One region of the Blastococcus sp. SYSU DS0510 genome, then DNA from elsewhere that is predicted to be linked to it. Evidence: riboswitches for the same ligand, from Rfam matches in the RefSeq annotation. Region 1 holds a riboswitch; each other region holds the start of a gene.
What was found. A riboswitch is a leader RNA that binds a small molecule or an ion and turns the genes downstream of it on or off. The one in region 1 is predicted to bind S-adenosylmethionine.
Positions count from the first base shown of each region.

Region 2: another riboswitch for S-adenosylmethionine. It lies ahead of thrC (threonine synthase); the one in region 1 lies ahead of ACI79P_RS21630 (putative leader peptide).
Region 3: another riboswitch for S-adenosylmethionine. It lies ahead of ACI79P_RS07220 (bifunctional o-acetylhomoserine/o-acetylserine sulfhydrylase); the one in region 1 lies ahead of ACI79P_RS21630 (putative leader peptide).

Region 1 covers NZ_JBJHAC010000051.1:198-4,310, reverse strand. Annotated here, with positions in the region: gene ACI79P_RS21645 (MetQ/NlpA family ABC transporter substrate-binding protein) at 1-714, opposite strand, end outside; gene ACI79P_RS21640 (methionine ABC transporter permease) at 777-1,436, opposite strand; gene ACI79P_RS21635 (methionine ABC transporter ATP-binding protein) at 1,433-2,449, opposite strand; gene ACI79P_RS21630 (putative leader peptide) at 2,587-2,661, opposite strand; SAM riboswitch class I at 2,668-2,762, opposite strand; gene ACI79P_RS21625 (dioxygenase family protein) at 2,915-3,844, shown strand.
Region 2 covers NZ_JBJHAC010000002.1:260,953-265,572, forward strand. Annotated here, with positions in the region: gene groL (chaperonin GroEL) at 1-1,530, opposite strand, end outside; gene ACI79P_RS02835 (cold-shock protein) at 1,768-1,968, opposite strand; gene thrC (threonine synthase) at 2,142-3,443, opposite strand; SAM riboswitch class I at 3,456-3,590, opposite strand; gene ACI79P_RS02845 (HAD family hydrolase) at 3,693-4,514, shown strand.
Region 3 covers NZ_JBJHAC010000006.1:141,579-146,198, forward strand. Annotated here, with positions in the region: gene metX (homoserine O-acetyltransferase MetX) at 1-6, opposite strand, end outside; gene ACI79P_RS07220 (bifunctional o-acetylhomoserine/o-acetylserine sulfhydrylase) at 8-1,300, opposite strand; SAM riboswitch class IV at 1,344-1,459, opposite strand; gene ACI79P_RS07225 (hypothetical protein) at 1,548-2,033, opposite strand; gene ACI79P_RS07230 (mechanosensitive ion channel family protein) at 2,030-2,926, opposite strand; gene ACI79P_RS07235 (thioesterase family protein) at 3,083-3,868, opposite strand; gene ACI79P_RS07240 (STAS domain-containing protein) at 4,069-4,515, shown strand; gene ACI79P_RS07245 (EamA family transporter) at 4,559-4,620, shown strand, end outside.

The DNA of each region.
Region 1 (4,113 bases):
CTCGTCGCCGGTGCGGACCACCAGGAGGTTGGCGTTGGGGTTGCCCTCGCCCTCCTCCAGCGCCAGCGCGTCCTCGGCCGGGACCAGGTCGGCCTCGATGGCGTAGTTGCCGTTGATGACCGCGATGTCCACGTCGGCCAGCGACCGGGGCACCTGCGCGGCCTCGACCTCGGAGATCTCGAGGCTCTTCGGGTTGCCCTCGATGTCCAGCGAGGTCGGCGCGGCGTCGCCGGTGTCGGCGAGGGTGATCAGGCCGTTGGCCTCGAGGAGCCGCAGCGCCCGCGCGGCGTTGGTCGGGTCGTTCGGGATCGCCACGGTGGCGCCGTCGGGCAGGTCGGCGAGGTCGGTCAGCGTGCTCGAGTAGATGCCGAGCGGCTCGATGTGCACCGGCTCCAGCGCCTGGAAGTCGTAGCCGGCGCTGGCCTCCTGCGCCTCCAGGTACGGGATGGTCTGGAAGTAGTTGGCGTCCAGGGAGCCGTCGTCCAGGGCGACGTTGGGCTGCACGTAGTCGGTGAACTCGACGATCTCCAGGTCCAGGCCGGCGTCCTCGGCGAGGTTCTCGTCGATGTAGCGCAGGATCTCCGCGTGCGGGACCGGGGAAGCGCCGACCCGCAGCGGCTCGTCGGCCGCGGAGAGCTCGGCGTCGCCGCCGCAGGCGGCGAGCAGGGCCGTCATCGCCGAGGCGGCGAGCAGGGCGGGAAAGCGGGTGCGCATGGTGGTGGTTCTCCTCGGGAGTGGGGTGCGACGGCGGCCGGGTGGCCGCCGTGGAGGTCGGGTCAGGCGTGCGCGAGCGAGCGCGCCCAGCGGTCGCCGGCCCACTGGAGGGCCTGGACGATGACCAGCAGGAGGACGACGGTCGCGAGGGTGATGTCGGTGCGGAACTGCTGGTAGCCGAAGCGGATGGCGAAGTCGCCCAGCCCGCCACCACCGACCGCACCGGCCATGGCCGAGTAGCTGATCAGCGCGACGACGGTGATCGTCACGCCGGCGACCAGCGACGGCCGGGCCTCCGGCAGCAGCACGGTGCGGACGACGTCGCGCCGGCGGGCACCCATGGACAGCGCCGCCTCGACCTTGCCCTCCGCGACCTCGCGCAGGCTGGTCTCCACCAGCCGGGCGAGGAACGGGACGGCGCCGATGGTCAGCGGCACGATCGCCGCGGTGGAGCCGATCGTCGTCCCGACGATGCCGCGGGTGACCGGGGCGACGAGGACCAGCAGGATGATGAACGGCAGCGCGCGGCCGAGGTTCACGACCAGGCCGACGAGCCGGTGCAGCAGCGGCCGCGGGGCCAGCCCGCCCGGCGCGGTGACGGTGAGCAGCACGCCCAGCGGGACCCCGAGCAGCACGGTGACCAGCGCCGCGACGCCGACCATGTAGAGGGTCTCCCAGGTCGCGTCCAGCAGCTGCGGCCAGATGCGGTTCCAGTCGCTCACCGGGCCACCTCGGCGGACGCGGCCACGCGCTCGACCAGGACGCCGCCGGCCCGCAGCCGGTGCACGGCGTCGTCGAGGCCCGCCATCCCCCCGCTGACCCGCAGGAGCAGCCGGCCGTAGCGGCCACCGGCGACGGTCTCCACCGATCCGCCGGCGATCTCGACGGCCAGGTCGAGCTCCCCGATCAACGTCCGGAGGACGACGGTCTCCGGGGTCCGGTCGGTGACGGTCACCCGCAGCAGGGCGCCGTCGTGCCCGGCACCGGCGTCCGCGACCGGTGCCGGGAGCAGGGCATCGCCCAGCGGGGAGCCCGGCCGGGTGAGGACGTCGGCCAGCCGGCCGCCGTCGACCACCCGCCCCCGGTCGAGGAGCACGGCGCTGTCGCACACGGCCTTGACGACGGACATCTCGTGCGTGATCAGGAGGACCGTGAGTCCGAGCTCGTCCCGCACCCGGCGCAGCAGCTCCAGGACGCCGGTGGTGCTGGCCTGGTCCAACGCGGACGTGGCCTCGTCGCAGAGCAGCACGTTCGGGCGGACGGCGAGCGCGCGGGCGATCGCCACGCGCTGCTTCTGGCCGCCGGAGAGCTGGGCGGGGCGGGCGTCGGCGCGGTCGCCGAGCCCCACGAGGTCGAGCAGCTCGCCGGCCCGCCGTCTGCGCTCCGTCCGGCCCACGCCCGAGAGCTCCAGCGGGTGCTCCACGTTGCCCGCCGCGGTGCGCGAGTCGAGCAGCTCGAAGTGCTGGAAGACCATCCCGATGGAGCGCCGCGCCTGCCGGACCTGCTCGTCGGGCAGCTCGGTGAGCACCTGCCCGTCGACGGTCACCGAGCCCGACGTGGGCCGCTCCAGCAGGTTGACCAGGCGCACCAGCGTGCTCTTGCCCGAGCCGCTGGGGCCGACGACGCCGGCGAACTCGCCCCGGGCCACGGACAGGCTGACGCCGTCGACGGCGACGACCTCGCCCGCCCGCCCGCGGGCGGGGAAGACCTTGCGGACGTCCTTCAGTTCGATCACGGGATGCGGTCCTCGGCGATTGAGCAGGCACGGGCGGGCGGCGACGCCGGCGACGGCGTGGCGGCCCGCGGTGCGTGGCGGTGGGGGCTGCACGCCCGCCGTCGAGCAGGGCGGGCGTCGCTAGGAGGCGGGAGGCCTCAGCGGCACATGGCTGTGCCGGTGCGGCACAGGTCGACGTGCCGGCGGGCCCACGAGAGCAGCTCGTACCGCATGGTGTTCCTCCATCGGTCCTGGCAGTAGCACCCGCGCCCGCCGATGCGGGGGGTTGCTGCGACGTCGACGAGCCAGGTCTCTCAGCCGCTCCGGATGGTTGCGGCAGCGAGTCTACGGACCTGATCCGGGCGTTTCCCCTCCGCGACCTGCGACGTCACTCACACAGCGCACTCGCAGCCGCTGTTCAGCCGGGTCGCGGGTCGGCGGCCGAACGTGGTCCCCCACCACGACGAGCCCGACCCAGGAGAGCCCATGCCCCCGTTGCCGACCGGCTCCACCCCCAGCTTCGAGGGGCGCCCGCTGCCCCGGCCGGACGAGGAGGTGGTCGACCAGGGGCTGGGCTTCGACCTGGGCACGCTGCTCAGCCGCCGGCGGCTGCTGGCCGTGCTGCGTCTCGGCGCGGCGGGCGCCGGCCTGGCCGCCTGCGGCGCCGGCTCCTCCGCGGCCACCGGTGCCTCGTCGACGACGGGCGCCACCACGGCGTCCGGGGAGATCCCCGACGAGACCGCGGGCCCCTACCCCGGGGACGGGTCCAACGGGCCGGACGTGCTCGAGCAGAGCGGCATCGTGAGCAGCGACATCCGGTCCAGCCTCGGCGGGTCCAGCGGCACCGCCGAGGGGGTGCCGATGACGCTGGAGCTGGTGGTCCGGGACCTGGCGAACGGGGGCGTGCCCTTCACCGGCGTCGCCGTCTACGTGTGGCACTGCGACCGCGACGGCGGCTACTCGATGTACTCCGACGGGATCACCGACCAGAACTACCTGCGCGGCGTGCAGGTAGCCGACGCCGACGGTCGGGTGCGGTTCACCAGCATCGTCCCGGCCTGCTACCCCGGGCGGTGGCCGCACGTCCACTTCGAGGTCTACCCGGACGAGGGCAGCGTCACCGACGCGGCCAACGCGATCGCCACCTCGCAGGTGGCGCTGCCCAAGGACCTCTGCGACGCCGTCTACGCCACCAGCGGCTACGAGAGCTCGGTGCGCACCTTGGCGCAGGTGACGCTCACCGGCGACGGGGGCTTCGGTGACGACGGCGGCGGGAGCCAGCTGGCCACCGTCACCGGCGACGTCGCGAGCGACTACACGGTGACCCTGCCGGTCGGCGTCGACACCACCACCGCGCCGACCGGCGGCGGGACGGGCGGGCGACCTGGCGGGGCACCGCCGAACCGGCCGTCCTGAGGGACGCAGGGCCGTCCGCCTCTTCCCCGGGAAGTGGGCGGCTCCTAGCGTCGCATCAGGACTCGGAAGCCGCTGCGCTGCCGGCTCGGGTTCCACTCCTACGTCCGGCGGCAACCGGACGAGGGGCGCCCCTCGAGCCCGGACGACAGGATCTGCCGGGGCTGCGGGAAGCGCACCGGCACCCCCTTCGGCAACGTGCCGGGCGCCGTTCTCGGCTGAGATGCCCTCCTCCGATGTAGAGGCGCGGCTTCACGACGGGTCCGGCGTAC
Region 2 (4,620 bases), on a different contig from region 1:
CGCCGCGATGGAGGCGGCGTTCTGCAGCGCCGAGCGGGTCACCTTGGCGGGGTCGATGATCCCGGCGGCGACCAGGTCCACGTACTCGCCGGTGGCGGCGTTGAGGCCCCAGCCGGTCTCCGAGTTGCGGACCTTCTCCGCGACGACGCCACCCTCGAGGCCGGCGTTGATCGCGATCTGCTTCAGCGGCGCCTCGAGCGCGACGCGCACGATGTTGGCACCGGTCGCCTCGTCACCCTCGAGCTCGAGCTTGTCGAACGCGACGGCCGTGGCCTGCGCGAGGGCGACGCCACCACCGGCGACGATGCCCTCCTCGACGGCGGCCTTGGCGTTGCGCACCGCGTCCTCGATGCGGTGCTTGCGCTCCTTGAGCTCGACCTCGGTCGCGGCGCCGGCCTTGATGACGGCGACGCCACCGGCCAGCTTGGCCAGGCGCTCCTGCAGCTTCTCCCGGTCGTAGTCGGAGTCCGACCGCTCGATCTCGCTGCGGATCTGGTTGACCCGGCCGGCGATCTGGTCGGTGTCCCCGGCACCCTCGACGATCGTCGTCTCGTCCTTGGTGACGACGACCTTGCGGGCGCGGCCCAGCAGCTCGAGGCCGGCGGTGTCGAGCTTGAGGCCGACCTCCTCGCTGATGACCTGGCCACCGGTGAGGATGGCGATGTCGCCGAGCATGGCCTTGCGGCGGTCACCGAAGCCCGGGGCCTTGACGGCGACGGACTTGAAGGTGCCACGGATCTTGTTCACGACCAGGGTCGCGAGGGCCTCGCCCTCGACGTCCTCGGAGATGATGGCCAGCGGCTTGCCCGACTGCATGACCTTCTCCAGCAGCGGGAGCAGGTCCTTGACCGAGCTGATCTTCGAGTTGACGACGAGCACGTACGGGTCGTCGAGGACGGCCTCCATGCGCTCGGCGTCGGTGACGAAGTAGGGGGAGATGTAGCCCTTGTCGAAGCGCATGCCCTCGGTGAGCTCGAGCTCGAGGCCGAAGGTGTTGCTCTCCTCGACGGTGATGACACCTTCCTTGCCGACCTTGTCCATCGCCTCGGCGATGAGCTCACCGATGGCGGGGTCGGCGGCGGAGATCGACGCGGTCGCGGCGATCTGCTCCTTGGTCTCGACGTCCTTGGCGGTGGCGAGGAGGTACTCGCTGACCGAGGCGACGGCGGCCTCGATGCCCTTCTTCAGGGCCATCGGGTTGGCGCCGGCGGCGACGTTGCGCAGACCCTCGCGGACGAGCGCCTGGGCCAGCACGGTGGCGGTGGTGGTGCCGTCACCCGCGACGTCGTCGGTCTTCTTGGCGACCTCCTTGACGAGCTCGGCCCCGATCTTCTCCCAGGGGTCCTCGAGCTCGATCTCCTTGGCGATGCTCACACCATCGTTGGTGATGGTGGGCGCGCCCCACTTCTTCTCCAGGACGACGTTCCGGCCACGGGGGCCGAGCGTCACCTTGACGGCGTCGGCGAGGGTGTTCATCCCTCGCTCGAGGCCGCGGCGTGCCTCTTCGTTGAACGCGATCATCTTGGCCATGTGGTGATGTCCTCCGAGCGTGGATCGCTGCACGGCCGGTTGGTGCCCGCGACGGACGACACCAGTGGCGTGGACGCTCCTTCGGTCCACCGACCGGTGCCTCACCGTTCCGACCTGATTGGCACTCAAAGGGTACGAGTGCCAGAACCGAGTCTGGCACTCGACCCCGGCGGGTGCAAGGACGGACGGAGGCCCGGCCCCCTCGAGGGGGACCGGGCCTCCGGTGCTGTGGGTGTCTCAGGCGCTGCGGACGGCGTCGGCCTGCGGACCCTTCGAGCCCTGGACGACCTCGAACTCGACGCGCTGCCCCTCGTCGAGGCTCTTGTACCCGTCCATCTGGATGGCCGAGTAGTGGACGAAGACGTCCTGGCCGCCGTCGACGGCGATGAAGCCGAAGCCCTTCTCGGCGTTGAACCACTTCACGGTGCCCTGTGCCACGTGTGCTCCCACGTTTCGTGCGTGCGGACGGCCCCTCTGGATCGGGGGACCGGGCCTAGCTCTTCCGCCCGCATATCACGAACATGGAACTGGAACCGCGCGAGAAGGTACATCAGCACCCACCGGGTGCACGTGGTTCTCCGCCGCTGTGTTGCCGGATCGGGCGACGCGGATCAGCCGATGAGGCCGGCGGCCCGCACCGACTTCAACGACGGCTCCACCCGGTGGGTAGGGCCGACGACCGGCTCGAGCGGGTCGAGGGTCTTGAGCCCCTCGCCGGTGTTGAGGACGACGGTCTCCTTGGCCGGGTCGAGCTGCCCGCCCTCGACGAGCTTGCGCAGGACCGCGACGGTCACGCCGCCGGCGGTCTCGGCGAAGACGCCGGTGGTGCGGGCGAGGTCTCGGATGCCCTGCACGATCTCGTCGTCACCGACGCGGGCCACCGCACCCCCGGTGCGCCGGATGGCGTCCAGGGCGTAGGGGCCGTCGGCGGGGTTGCCGATGTTCAGGGATTTGGCGATCCCGGTCGGCTTCACCGGCTTGACGACGTCCCACCCGTTGTCGAACGCGGTGGCGATCGGGTCGCACCCGGCCGACTGGGCGCCGAAGATCGTCCACTCGGAGGCCTCGACGATGCCGGCCGCGGTCAGCTCGCGGAAGGCCTTGTCGACCTTGGTCAGCAGCGAGCCGGACGCCATGGGGATGACGACCTGGGCGGGGATGCGCCAGCCGAGCTGCTCGGCGATCTCGTAGCCCATCGTCTTGGAGCCCTCGGCGTAGTAGGGCCGGACGTTCTGGTTGACGAACGCGGTGTCCTCGAACTCGTCCGTCTCGCCGAGCTCGCTGGTCAGCCGGTTGACGTCGTCGTAGGAGCCGTCGACGGCGACCAGCGTCTGGCCGTAGACCGCGGACTGGACCACCTTGCCGGGCTCGAGGTCGCTCGGGATGAAGACGAACGACGGCAGGCCGACGCGGGCGGCGTGCGCGGCCACCGAGTTGGCCAGGTTGCCGGTGGAGGCGGCGGCGATCTTCGTGTAGCCCAGCCCCTTGGCGGCGGTCGCGGCCAGGCTGACCACGCGGTCCTTGAAGGAGTGGGTGGGGTTGGCGGAGTCGTCCTTCACCCAGAGGCCGCCGGTGAGCCCGAGCTCGGCGGCGAGCCGGTCGGCGCGGACCAGCGGGGTCATGCCGGGGTCGAGCGTGACCCGGTCGGCCGGGTGCTGGCCCACCGGGAGCAGGGCCACGTAGCGCCAGATGTTCTGCGGCCCGGCCTCGATCTGCTCGCGGGTGACGGCCTTCATCAGCTCGGGGTCGTAGTCGACCTCCAGCGGGCCGAAGCACTCGGCGCAGGCGTGCTGGGCGATGAGGCCGAACGTGGCGCCGCAGTTGCGGCAGACCAGCCCGCGGGCCGGACAGGGCGGCACCGGGCCGCCTGCGCTGGAGTCGGCCTGGGCGGAACCGGGAGCGGTGAGGGTCATGCGACGACTACCTCCTCATCTTCCCCGCTGCGGGCCGTCGAGCCGCGCGGGACGGAATTGGCACCTCCCGCCCGTCGCGCGGAGCGCTGCAGGCGGCGGTTGCCGGGGCTTCATCGGGCCGTGTCCCTCTGCCCCTCTGGATGAGTGAACGGCGTGGACTCTACCTCCCACCCCTGGTGCAGAACCGGAGCGGCTCCGGCGCACGGACCCCGTGGCGGACGGCGCCCGACGGCCGGACAGGATGGCCTGGTGAGCGCGCGCGTCGTCTACACCGACCTCGACGGCACGATGGTGGGGCCGCGGGGCTCCTTCTGGCACACGGAGGGGCGGGAGCTGACCGACGGGCCGGCCGGCGCGCTGCTCGAGCTGCACCGCGCCGGGGTGGCGTTGGTGCTGGTCAGCGGCCGCACCTACGAGCAGGTGGTGGAGGCCGCGCGCATCTTCGCGGCCGACGGCGCGATCGCCGAACTGGGCGCCACCATCGGCTGGGGCTCGGGCCGGAACACGCACCGGCTCCGCGGCGCGCTGCCCCCGCAGTACGGCGACCGGACGCCGATGGAGGTCATGGCCGAGCTCGGGATCGTCGAGGACCTGTTCGCCGAGCACCCCGGCCGGATCGAGTGGCACGCGCCGTGGCACGCCACCCACGCCGCGGACGCGCTCCTGCGCGGCCGGCTGGACCCGCTCGCCGTCGACGCCTGGCTGGCCGAGCGGGGGGCGGGCTGGCTGACGCTCAAGGACAACGGCGCGATCCAGCGGGCCTCCTGGATGGGGCTGGATGCCGACGCCGGGCCCCCGCGGGTCTACCACCTGATGCCGCGCGGCATCTCCAAGGGCGCGGCGATCGCCTGGGACCTGGAGCGGCGCGGCCTCTCCCCCGCCGACGCCGTGGCCATCGGGGACAGCGTCAGCGACCTGGAGATGGCGCCCGCGGTGGGCCGGTTGTGGATCACCGCGAACGGCGCCGCCGCCGACGGCATGGCAGACGCGCTGGCCGCCGTCCCGAACGCCTCGGTCACCGCAGCCGCGATGGGCGAGGGCTGGGCCCAGGCCGTGCGGCAGAGCCTGTGACGCCTCGTCGTGCCGAGTGGGCCCCGGAGGGGTCCCCGCAGGCGCGACGCAGCGGCTCCACGCCGGCCGGGACGGCACCTGGCCGCGGTGCCGCCCGGCAGGGCGA
Region 3 (4,620 bases), on a different contig from region 1:
GCCCACGTCAGGCGGACTTGGCGGCGCGGAAGCCGGCCTCGAGATCGGCGAGGATGTCCTCGATGCCCTCCAGGCCCACGGCGAGGCGCACCAGGCCCGGCGTGACGCCGGTGGTCAGCTGCTCCTCGGGGGTGAGCTGGGAGTGCGTCGTCGAGGCCGGGTGGATCACCAGGCTGCGCACGTCGCCGATGTTGGCGACGTGGCTGTGCAGCTCCAGGGCCTCGACGAACCGCTTGCCGGCCTCCACGCCGCCGTGCAGCTCGAAGGTCAGGACGGCGCCGGCACCCTTCGGCGCGTACTTCTGCTGCGCGGCGTGCCACGGCGAGGACGGCAGCCCCGGGTAGTTCACCCGCTCGACGGCGTCGTGGGCCTCGAGGAACTCGGCCACCCGCTGCGCGTTCTGCACGTGCCGCTCCATGCGCAGGGAGAGCGTCTCGATGCCCTGCACCACCAGGAAGGCGTTGAAGGGGGAGACCGCGGGCCCCAGGTCGCGCAGCAGCTGCACCCGCGCCTTCAGCGCGAACGCCGGTGCACCGAGGTCGGCGTAGACGACGCCGTGGTACGTCGGGTCGGCGGTGGTGAACATCGGGTGCCGGCCGCCGGTCCAGTCGAACGACCCGCCGTCGACGATGAGCCCGGCGATGACGGTGCCGTGGCCGCCGAGGTACTTGGTGGCCGAGTGGACGACGATGTCGGCGCCGAACTCCAGCGGCCGGACCAGGTAGGGCGTCGCGATGGTGTTGTCGACGATGAGCGGGACCCCGTTGCGGTGGGCGACGCCGGCGACGGTCTCGATGTCGAGGATGTCGCCCTTCGGGTTGCCGATCGACTCGGCGAAGAACGCCCGGGTGTTCTCCTGCACGAGGGACTGCCAGTTCTCCGGGTCGTCGGGGTTCTCGACGAAGGAGACGGTGATGCCCATCTTCGGCAGCGAGTGGTGCAGCAGGTTGTAGGTGCCGCCGTACAGGGACGCCGACGCGACGAGGTGGTCGCCGGCCTCGGCGAGGTTGAGGATGGCTAGGGTCTCCGCGGCCTGGCCGGAGGCGACGGCGAGCGCGGCGACGCCGCCCTCCAGCGACGCGACGCGCTGCTCCAGCGCATCCTGCGTCGGGTTCATGATCCGCGTGTAGATGTTGCCCATCTCGGCCAGCGCGAAGAGGTCCGCCGCGTGCTGGGTGTCGCGGAACTGGTAGGCGGTGGTCGCGTAGATCGGCAGCGCGCGGGCGCCGGTCGTGGGGTCGGGGCTCGTGCCGGCGTGGATCTGCCGGGTCTCGAAGCTCCAGCTCTGCGGGTCGGTCATGCGCCGTCTCCTTCGCTCGCGGGAGATCCCGCGGCGCACGGGAGCTCCGTCCTTGCCGGGGGCGGGGCGCCGACCGGCCGGCTCTTCCCCTGGAGCACCTCAGACGGAGTTGAGGTTGCCGGGCAGCCAGCCAGGTGCTTCGCGCTGCCTCTCAGGAGCCGACGTGATCCTAGGACGCCCCGCCGGGCGACGCACACCCGCCCGGACGCGGGCAGCGATGTCCCACGTGAAACAGCGGCCCACGGTCCTAGGAACCGGGCGCGGTCTCCTCGCCCGTGCCGCCGGTCGGCGCGGGAGCGGTCGTCTCCGGCGCCGTGGTGGTCGTGCCCGGCGCGGTGGTGGTGGGCGCGGAGGGCGAGGTGGTCGGCTCGGGCTGCTGCGTCGTCGTCTCCGGCTCCTCGGTGGGCTCCGTCTGCTCGGTCTGCGCCGGCTCGGTCGTGCCCGTCGGCTGGGTCGGCTCGGTGACCGCCGTCTCCCCGGTCGCGGGCGCGCCCTGGGCCGGGGGCTTGACGTTCAGCCAGAGGGCGAAGACCGCCACGAAGAGGATGGCGAGCACGACGGTGGAGGTGCGGGCGCGGCCCAGGTGCCGGGGGATCGCCGCCCACCAGCCGTGCCGCGGCGCCGGCGACGGCGAGTCGGTGGGCGAGCCCGGCGCGGCGGCGGGGGCGGTGCTCACGGTGGGCTCCTCGGAGGCGCGGGCGGCCGGGTCGCGGCGCTCGTCGGGTGTCTTCACCGGACCCCCTCCTGGACGGCCGTCGCGCCGTCCTGCGCCAGGGGCGCCGCCGTGGGCGGCGGTACCTGCATGCCCTGGCTGCGGAACGCCTGCACGATGCGGGCGCGCAGGTCCCGGCCCACCTCGAACTGCTTGCCGGGCAGCGTGCGGGCGACCACCCGGACGTTCACCTCGTCCAACCCGAGGGTCTCCACGCCCATCACGGTGGGCGGGTCGAGCAGCAGCGGCCGCATGGCCGGGTCGCGGAACGCCTCCCGGCCCACCCCGCGCAGGACCTCGTTGGCCCGGTTCACGTCGACGGTGGTCGGCAGGGGGACGTCGACGACGGCGCGTGCCCAGTCGCGGGACAGGTTGATGACCTTGACGATCTGGCCGTTGGGGATGGTCACGACCTCGCCGTCGGGCGAGCGCATGCGGGTGACCCGCAGCGTGACGTCCTCGACCGTGCCGTTCGCGGGGTCGCCCCCGCCGACCACCTGGATCGAGACGACGTCCCCGAACCCGTACTGGCGCTCGGTGATGATGAAGAACCCGGCCAGCACGTCACCGACGATGCGCTGCGCGCCGAAGCCCAGGCCGACGCCGAGCACGGTCGCCGGCGCGACGAGGCCGGTCACCGGGATGCCGAGGCGGTCGAGGATGAAGAAGACCGAGATCGAGTAGATGAGCACGACCAGGGCCCAGGTGAGCACCTGGGTCAGCGAGTGGCGGTGCTTGGCGGCCTCCGACCGGACGAGCGCGTCGCCGCCGGTGGAGTTCCGGTCGATCCGGTCGGTGATCTTGTCGCCGACCCAGCCGACGAAGCGGGCGAGCAGCACCGACCCGAGCCCGATGAGCACGACCTCGAGACCGCGCCCGGCCAGCCAGTCCAGCACGTCTCTCAACGCGTCCACGTGGCGGCACTCCGTTCGTCGGGGGAAGCGACCCTCCCACCATGCTCACCGCCGGACGACGATGCCAGCCCGACCCGCCGGGTCGCGCGTCCGGAACGGCCGGGCAGGCCGCTGACCTGCGGCGGAGTGGCTGCGGAGAGATGACTCACGCCGGGCTCACCGCGGCTCGACGAACAGCGACTGGCTGGACCGGCCGATCGCGCCGTCGGCGTCGAACAGGACGGCGAAGCACTGCGCCGCCCCGGCGCCGCCGTGCACGGTCGTGGCGTCCATCCCCAGCCACTCACCGCGCGGCGGCCGGTGCAGGGCCACGGTGAGGTCGACGTTGGCGAACGTCGCCCGGGTCCAGTCGAGCGTCGCCGAGATGCCGCTCGCGGCGTCGGTCATCACGAGCAGGTGCTGCAGCGGCGTCATCGGCTCCCCGGCCACGAGGGCGCACTCCGGCCGGGTCCACGCCGTCGCCGGCCCCGGCCCGTTGAAGGTGCCGGCGGCGAACCGCCAGTCGAGCGCCCGGTGGTAGGCCACCTCGCTGCTGAAGAACGCCGCACGCTCGGCGCGGCTCCCCTCCGGCCCGGCCGGTGCCGGGTGCGGCTGCTCGGTCTCCGCCGCGGCGTCGTCCCGGCAGCGCATCCGCCAGGCCGACAGCCGCATGAGCGCCGCGCCCCCGGCGTCGAGGACCGCCTCCACCAGCTCGATCCGCCGGCCGGGGCGGACGACCGACGTGCGCACCCGCACCGGGCCGACCGGCACGGGCGCCAGGATGTCGTAGGCCAGGCGGACGGTCTGCCCGCCCTCGATCGCGCTGACCTCCTCGGCGGCGCGCAGGAGCAGCGCGGCCGGCGGCCCGGCGTGCTGGAACCCCGTGTCCCAGGGGCCGATCGTGAGGGCGGTGGCGGCGAAGCCGTCGCCGTCGGGCAGGTAGAGGGCCTCCGGAACGTCCACGGGGTCGAGTCTTCCGCCGCCGGTCCCGCCCGCCGCCGCCGGGTTCCCGCATCGGTGTGTGCTGCCACGGCGCCGCAGCGTCACAGCGCGCCCGCCGGGCGTGGCCACCCGGCCGATCCGGTATCGGAAACCGTTGTCCCGCCGGATCGGCGTCCGTACGTTCCGTGGCGACGGGGTGACCGTCGGCGCGAGGGGGCAGCATGGTGCGAGCGCACGAGTGGGACGGCAGCCGGCGTCTTGCGCGCCCGCCCGGTGGGCGGCGGCCCTGGTGGGTCTCGCACCCGGCCCCGGAGCCGGCCGCGCTGCGCCTTGCGTGGGAGAGCGCGGGTGGGCGCGCCCGGGTGGTGGTCGACGGTGACGTCGACCTGGTCACCGCTCCGCACCTGGAGGCGTTCGTGGCCGGGCACCCGCTGGTGGGCTGCACCGTCCTCGAGCTCGACCTCGGCGGGGTGCCCTCGATCGGCTCGGCCGGCCTCTCGGTGCTCACCGGCGTCCGCCGCTGGTGCCAGCAGCGCGGTATCGACCTGCTGCTGCGCGACGTGCAGCCCTCGGTGTGGCGGGTGTTCGAGGTGACCGGCCTGGACGCCGTATTCGTCGCGGCCGGCCCGGCGACCTGCCCGCCCGCTCAGGACCTCGCGCTGTTCTGATCCGGTAGGTGTCTCCGTCGGCCATGCCCGCTACCGTGCGCGCGTGCACCGCAGAGTCCGGCCCGGCCTCGGGTACGCCTTCACCCTCGGTGCGGCCGCCCTCTT